2 linked regions of the Parashewanella spongiae genome follow. The protein of the gene in region 1 interacts with the protein of each later gene in a pairwise test. Links are inferred from orthologs where the notes say so. Each region holds a gene or a part of one and is shown on either strand. Other genes may lie near its edges.

Region 1 (4,240 bases):
TAAGTTTATTAACCTGTTTCACAAGCGGATTAATAAGAGCATTTAAGCTGTGCTTTAACACTGGGCATTCATTGATTGGTACAATGTCATGGCTACTGATTTTTCTGAAACCAATATTGAGTCTTTTAGTTTGCTTATTATAACTCGTCGCTAATTTAGCCCTACGACGATAATGCCAAGCTTCACCCGTCAATGTAGACTTTGATACCTTCTCCAGGGGAGCATGCTGTGCCATTAAGTTAGAAAGAGTATCGGATTTATATTGATGCTGCGCCTCGAGGTTCAAATGCTGCAAATCACAACCACCACACTCGTCAAAATGAGGACAAGCTGGCACTTCTCTATGCTCTGAAGGATTGACGACATTAATCAACTTCGCTTTGGCAAAGTTCTTCCTCTGTTCAACCAGTTGTAAATTCACATCTTCACCCGGCAGTGCGCCGGGCACGAAAACAATTTTACCCTGATGATGGGCGATGCCTGCACCAATGTGGTCAAGTTGTGTCACATTAAGAGTCATTTTGGCTGAAATTAGATTTTTCTTCTTGGTTTTTGCGGTAAAAAATTGCGCCATAATTGCCTCAAAATTGATAAAGTATTAGCATCAGTAAAAATTTCACTAAAAAGCGTTCTACTTACTTTTTCGTTTTTTATAAAAAATGCCAAAATGCACTTCACTCAGGTTGTACATTATGAGGGAAAGGCCACTAAATTTGCCAAGGAAATAAAAATAAAATCATGACAGATGGCAGTGAAACGACCAAATATAATCTGCGTTCATGGGTACTCGCTCTGGCATTAATACCAACTGTAGTTGTTGGTTTTTTACTCGCCAGTTTTTTCACCATTAATCGAAGCATAGAATTAGAACAAAATAATTTAGATCGAATTGAACAAATAACAGTACCTGCAGCACTTGCAATCAGCGTTTCCATTGCATCAAATAATCGCGATGAAGCCAAGCGGTTGCTCACACAAATGCAAATTTATGAGCCTAAATTCATTAAATCTATTGCTGTGTTCGACGCAAATAACCAGTTATTAGTTACCTCTCACTATCATAAAGATTTCGATAACATGCGCTATGACAGCTCACTGGTTACACTTAAGCAGTCTGAGGTAGAAGATATCGGTGAGTTTATCTTGGTAAAAACACCCATTTTTTCACTTTCTCAAGCCGAAATAGATAACCCTGACTTTCAAAAATCAACTGAGCCGCACGGGAATTTTCTTGGCTATATTACGATGCTCGTCACCAAAGAAGAAACAATAGAATCACAATATACCGCCATCATTGTTGCTTTTATTGTATTTTTAGCCGGTATTCAATTAAATCTACTTTTTACCATTCGTTTGGTTAAGTTTTTTACCATTCCAGTCAATAGCATGGTGCTGTTTGTCTCAAAAATTCGCCAAGGTAAATTTGTTGAAAAAATTGATGGGGCATTCATCAGTGAGTTAGACACGCTAAAGTCGGGCATTAATTCAATGGCAAAATCATTGAATATTTACAAAAACGAAACGCAAAATAACATTGAACAAGCCACAAGCGATCTACTCAAAACCCTTGAACAAATTGAAATTCAAAATATTGAATTGGATATTGCAAAGAAACGCGCTCAGGCAGCGAGTCAAACTAAATCTGAGTTTTTAGCTAATATGTCGCACGAACTCAGAACGCCACTTAATGGCGTGATAGGGTTTTCGAGGCAATTGGCTAAAACACCTTTACATAAGAGCCAACTTGAATACATACAAACCATCGAGCGAAGCGCAAGTAACTTACTTAACATTATCAACGATATTCTGGATTTTTCTAAATTAGAAGCTGGAAAGATGGTTATTGAGAATATTCCCTTTTGCTTAAGAGATTCTCTTGATGAGACGATGACGTTAACAGCAGCAGCGGCACACCAAAAAGGCCTTGAAATCGTAATTGATGTTGCTCCCAATGTACCTGATAATGTGATTGGTGATGCCATGCATCTCAACCAAATTATTACCAACTTAGTCGGAAACGCCATTAAGTTTACTGAAAACGGCAGTATACTTCTTAAAGTGAGCCTAGTTTCAGAGCATCTTAAAAGAGCCATCATTCGATTTGATGTTGTAGATACAGGAATCGGTATCAACCTTGAACACCAACAGTTATTATTTCAAGCGTTTGCACAAGCCGACGCCTCTATTTCAAGGCGTTTTGGCGGTACAGGCCTAGGGCTGATTATTACTCAGCGTTTGGTCGATGAATTAGGTGGTGAAATCAGTTTTTCATCTGAAGAAAATCAAGGTTCAAATTTTTGGTTTTCAATCCCTCTTGAACTTTGCCAATTCCAATTATCTGACTCGATTCCCCTACACTCTTTAAATAACAAATCAGTATTGGTTTATGAGCCCAGAAGCTTGTCAGCCGAAATGCTCTCAACGTCTCTTAAGTCATGGAATACTCACTTTAGAATAGCCTCAAGTACCCAAGACATCCTTGAAAAACTGAATTCATCACTTCAATATCAGTACTTACTCTTAAGTTGCCACGATATTTGCTCTGAAACTGATTTACTTAAGATTCTTAAGCTTGCCAGGCCCAAAGTAGATAGAATCATTTTGATCCATGATTGTCTCAAACAAGATCACTTAATTGACCGAGTTCGCCCATACACAGACAATATTATAAAAACTCCATTTACTGCATTGGCATTAGCCAAACAGATGCTGTTTTCACAGCAGATCAGTGTCCCTGTTGAATTGGATAAACCTATACAGCCACTGAAATCAAAGCACAATATAAATGTGTTAGCCGTTGATGATAATCAAGCAAACCTGAAGCTGATCAAAACGTTACTCAACGATATTGTCTCCAATGTAACCATTGCACCAAGTGGCACGGAAGCCATCGAATACGCGAAAACAAAAAACTTTGACCTTATATTAATGGACATTCAGATGCCTGATATCGATGGCATTCAGGCTACAAATGTGATCCGCCGAGATTCTCTGAATCATAATACTCCGATAATAGCCGTAACTGCTCACGCACTTTCAGATGAAAAGCAGCGCATTTTTGATAGTGGCATGGAAGGGTACCTTCCAAAACCTATCGATGAAAAAGCATTAAATGATATTATCGAGCAATGGGTCATTCGTCCTACATTTACTCACTTTGATTCCCATACTCTTAATTGGGAATTATGCTTATCTCAAGCCAGCCAAAAAGCACCATTGGCTATAGAAATGCTGCAAATGTTGCTTGCCTCTTTGCCTGAAACAGTAAACGAGCTCAATCAAGGCCTACAGACACAAGATAATGACAAAATGCTATCCATTGTGCATAAACTACATGGTGCTTGTTGTTATTGCGGGGTTCCGACCACTCAAAAACTGTGTAATCAAATAGAATCTTCGCTAAAGCAAGGTGAAACAATAGAAATGTTAGAGCCTGAAATACTTGAGTTACTCGATGAGCTAACTAAGGTAGAATCTGCCGCTAAACAAGTGATTTCCCAGATGTCGATGGAATAAGTCTATGACTAAAAAGGTAGGTTTTTTTAAGCGGTTGAAAGCGTTAAAGATTGAGCAAAAAGAATTATTTGCGATTGCTTTATGTCAGCGTATGTATCCAAATTATCATTTATTTTCAACAGTTACTGAATTCGGTAACCCTGTTGTGCTCGACACAACACTTAATCTGCTATGGCAGAAGCAATATGATAAAAAGTTAAAATTAAACACTGATTTATATCTTGATAAAATTGACTCAATAACTCCAGAGCCAGAAGACTTTGATATGTATGGTGTATACCCTGCCCTTGATGCAGCCGTGGCGTTAACTCAGCTCCTCAGTGCACTTCAAAGCAAGGTTGAAGAAGACATCACTAACGTCAGTAAGCTGTCATCGAGCACAGTTGCTAATTACATTGAAGCGACTTGTGATATGGAGTTTAAGAACGAAACTCAACTGGATGATTATATTTTTGAGCACCCAGCAATGGTAGAAGAAAGGGCTGTTCAAGGTGATTTACTTGAAATTATTGAATCGAACAAAATTACTTCTGACATGGTCAAAGAGTTACGTAAAGAAATCGTTTCAAGCGGAATTTCAAATATCGGTATTAGCATGAACGAATAAGTCAGGCTATAACTCAAGGCATGGATGCCTATCCATATAATTTCCCATAAAAAAACCGTCTAATTATCCTACAACCATTTACTGTATGAAAAAACAGTATATACTGTTCATCAATAC
Region 2 (3,491 bases), 1.4 Mb from region 1 along the record:
TGTCCGTCATACGAGTAATATTATTTTACAGCTGTAATAGCTGATGCATGCATGCCTTTAGGGCCTTCTTCTACCTCATAATTAACTGGTTGACCAGCCTTTAGAGTTCGATAACCTTCCATATCGATGGTAGAATAATGTGCAAAAATATCTTCACCGCCTTGATCTGGACATATAAATCCGAATCCTTTGGCGTTGTTGAACCACTTAACAGTTCCGCTTGCCATACTTCCACTTCCTTCTGTTGTCTACTTCCCAGTAAGATGATTAAATAAAAAAGTTAATCACTCGATGACCAGAATGAAATCCCTAAAAGAATATGTCAAGTTAATTTTAACATTATTACAACAAATTTCGTATGATTGTAACAATAACAGATGAAAATTGTATAGTCGTCATCAATTCGTTAGTAAATTTTAATTTATTCACTTAAAAAACTGAATTAGTTACTGTAGTGTAGATGTGCAAGCTTGAAGTCAAGTCAAAAACTAGGTGTTATTAATAAAATGAGTAAAATAGGTAGCATAGAACAACTCGAAGATGTTGTTGAAACAGAAGTTGCCCCTCCGTCAATGTATCAAGTCATACTCAATAACGATGACTATACTCCAATGGACTTTGTTGTAGAAATATTGCAAACATTTTTTAACAAAAATGAACAAGAATCCACGGATATTATGTTAACCATACATCATCAAGGTAAGGGGGTTTGTGGTGTTTATCCTTTTGATATAGCAGAAACAAAAGTACTGCAAGTTAATCAGTTTTCAAGAGATCATGAACATCCATTGCTTTGTTCGCTAGAGAAAATATGAAAATAGATTACGCTGTATATATAGGATTATTTTTTTGGGGGGCATATGCTAAATAAAGATTTAGAGATAACGTTAAATTTAGCATTTCAACAAGCAAAAAATTCACGTCATGAATACATGACAGTTGAACATTTATTACTCGCACTTTTGGATAACCCATCTGCACGTGAAGCTTTACTCTCATGTGGCGCTGATATTGATAAACTTCGAGATGAAGTCGCTCGCTTTATTGAACAAACAACACCGTTGATGACAGATCCTGATCTTGAAAAGGAAACTCAACCAACCCTAGGTTTTCAAAGGGTTCTTCAACGCGCCGTATTCCACGTTCAATCTTCGGGTCGAAACGAAGTTACAGGTGCAAATGTACTTGTTGCCATTTTTAGTGAACAAGAATCACAAGCTGTCTATTTATTAAGACGTTGCGATATTACACGTTTAGATGTTGTCAATTTCATCTCTCACGGTGTTTCAAAAACTGAGGATACGGAAAGCGCAATCAGTTTTGAAAGTGACGATTCTGATGTTAATACAGAAGAAGAACGCAGTATTCTGAGTCAATTCACGACTAATTTAAATGCTCAGGCTGAAAGGGGGGAGATAGATCCACTAATAGGCAGAGATAATGAAATAGAAAGGACAATTCAAACCCTCTGCCGTCGTAGAAAAAATAACCCTCTACTCGTTGGCGAAGCTGGTGTTGGCAAAACCGCAATTGCCGAAGGCTTGGCCTTGAAAATACATTCAGGAGAAGTCCCTGATGTAATGGTTGATGCAACGGTTTATTCGTTAGATCTTGGCGCCTTACTTGCGGGCACTAAATATCGAGGGGACTTTGAAAAGCGATTTAAAAGTCTTTTAAAAGAGCTTTCATCGGATGAACACTCAATTCTATTTATCGATGAAATCCATACTATTATTGGTGCAGGAGCGGCATCAGGTGGAGTGATGGATGCCTCAAACCTGCTAAAGCCACTTCTTTCTAGCGGAAACCTTCGATGCATGGGCTCAACGACTTTTCAAGAGTTTCAAAACATTTTTGATAAAGATAAAGCGTTAGCTAGGCGTTTTCAAAAAATTGATATTAACGAACCCACAGTTGCAGAAACAACTTTGATCCTTAAAGGCTTAAAGAGCAAGTATGAAGATCATCATAGTGTACGTTATACGCTTTCTGCTTTAAGTACCGCGGCAAAACTAGCTGCAAAACATATAAATGATAGACACTTACCTGATAAAGCTATAGATGTTATTGATGAAGCTGGCGCTCGTATGGTGATGCAGCCATCAAGTAAAAGAAAAAAAACAATTGGGCAAACAGAGATTGAAGAGATTATTGCCAAAATAGCAAGGATCCCAACTAAGACTGTTACTGCCACGGATAAGGATGTTCTAAAAAATCTCGAAAGAAATTTAAAAATGGTGGTGTTTGGTCAGGACAAAGCCATTGAAAGCTTAAGCTCAGCAATTAGACTATCACGCAGTGGATTGAGTACTGAACAAAAACCTGTTGGCAGCTTTTTATTTGCAGGCCCAACAGGTGTAGGTAAAACAGAAGTGACTAATCAATTAGCCTCTTGTTTAGGTATGAAACTTCTGCGGTTTGACATGTCTGAATATATGGAAAGCCATGCCGTAGCCCGTTTGATTGGTGCGCCACCAGGGTACGTAGGTTATGAGCAGGGTGGATTACTCACTGATGCAGTGATAAAACAACCCCACAGTGTTGTGCTACTCGATGAGATAGAAAAAGCTCATAGTGACGTTTATAACCTGCTATTACAAGTTATGGATCATGGTACTTTAACTGATAATAATGGCAGAAAAGCTGACTTTAGAAATGTCACGTTAGTGATGACAACGAATGCTGGGGTGCAAGAAACAATCAGGCAATCAATTGGTTTCCAACAGCAAGATCACAGTGCAGATGCATTATCAGAAATAAACCGTGTTTTTTCTCCAGAATTCCGTAATCGACTGGACTCAATCATTTGGTTTAATCACCTCGATATGACTGTTATTGCAAAAGTTGTTGATAAATTCTTAGTTGAACTTCAAGCTCAACTTGACGAAAAGAGTGTCAATTTATCAGTAACAGATGAAGCTAGAACGATGTTATCTGAAAATGGGTATGATAAAAACATGGGCGCTAGACCTATGAGTCGAGTAGTAACTGACTTATTGAAAAGACCGTTAGCTGATGAAATCCTATTTGGGAACCTAATGGATGGTGGTACAGCAGTTGTTGATGTCGTTGATGGTAAGATTAAGGTAAAAACTGAAGGTGTAAAAAAATTAGTTAATTAAATCTTAGTAGGTTATCGAGCAATAGAAAAACCCGGAGCACCGGGTTTTTCTTTGCTTGAAGTCTAATTAGCGTGCACGGAAAACGATGCGCCCTTTAGTTAAGTCATAAGGTGTCAATTGCACCGTTACCTTATCACCAGTAAGAATACGAATGTAGTTTTTACGCATTTTTCCAGAGATATGCGCAGTAACAACGTGACCGTTTTCAAGTTCTACACGAAACATTGTGTTCGGCAAGGTTTCAAGGATAGTGCCTTGCATTTCAATGTTGTCTTCTTTCGCCATTAAATAATAGTCCCATTAGCCTTCAAATATAAAAATCGGGCGTATCATGCCCCAATTTCAGGCTAGTGTAAAGAGTAGGTTAGT

Evidence for each region.
Region 2: the proteins of barA (region 1) and clpA interact in binary tests that used the Escherichia coli proteins (3 or more experiments, as listed by UniProt). The link is inferred for Parashewanella spongiae from one-to-one orthologs.

The regions. Positions count from the first base shown.
Region 1 is NZ_CP037952.1:1,309,724-1,313,963, reverse strand. Bases 421-3,716 are described here. They hold barA (two-component sensor histidine kinase BarA), read left to right. Parts: upstream 421-738; coding sequence 739-3,516; downstream 3,517-3,716. Other genes in these bases: E2I05_RS04920 (YjaG family protein), read left to right, coding at 3,521-3,716; rlmD (23S rRNA (uracil(1939)-C(5))-methyltransferase RlmD), read right to left, coding at 421-574. In the rest of the region: more of rlmD, read right to left, coding at 1-420; more of E2I05_RS04920, read left to right, coding at 3,717-4,123. UniProt on the Escherichia coli protein: Member of the two-component regulatory system UvrY/BarA involved in the regulation of carbon metabolism via the CsrA/CsrB regulatory system. Phosphorylates UvrY, probably via a four-step phosphorelay.
Region 2 is NZ_CP037952.1:2,719,205-2,722,695, forward strand. What follows is about bases 473-3,491. They hold clpA (ATP-dependent Clp protease ATP-binding subunit ClpA), read left to right. Parts: upstream 473-860; coding sequence 861-3,122; downstream 3,123-3,491. Other genes in these bases: clpS (ATP-dependent Clp protease adapter ClpS), read left to right, coding at 507-815; infA (translation initiation factor IF-1), read right to left, coding at 3,189-3,407. Also shown: cold shock domain-containing protein CspD, read right to left, coding at 21-227. UniProt on the Escherichia coli protein: ATP-dependent specificity component of the ClpAP protease. It directs the protease to specific substrates. It has unfoldase activity. The primary function of the ClpA-ClpP complex appears to be the degradation of unfolded or abnormal proteins.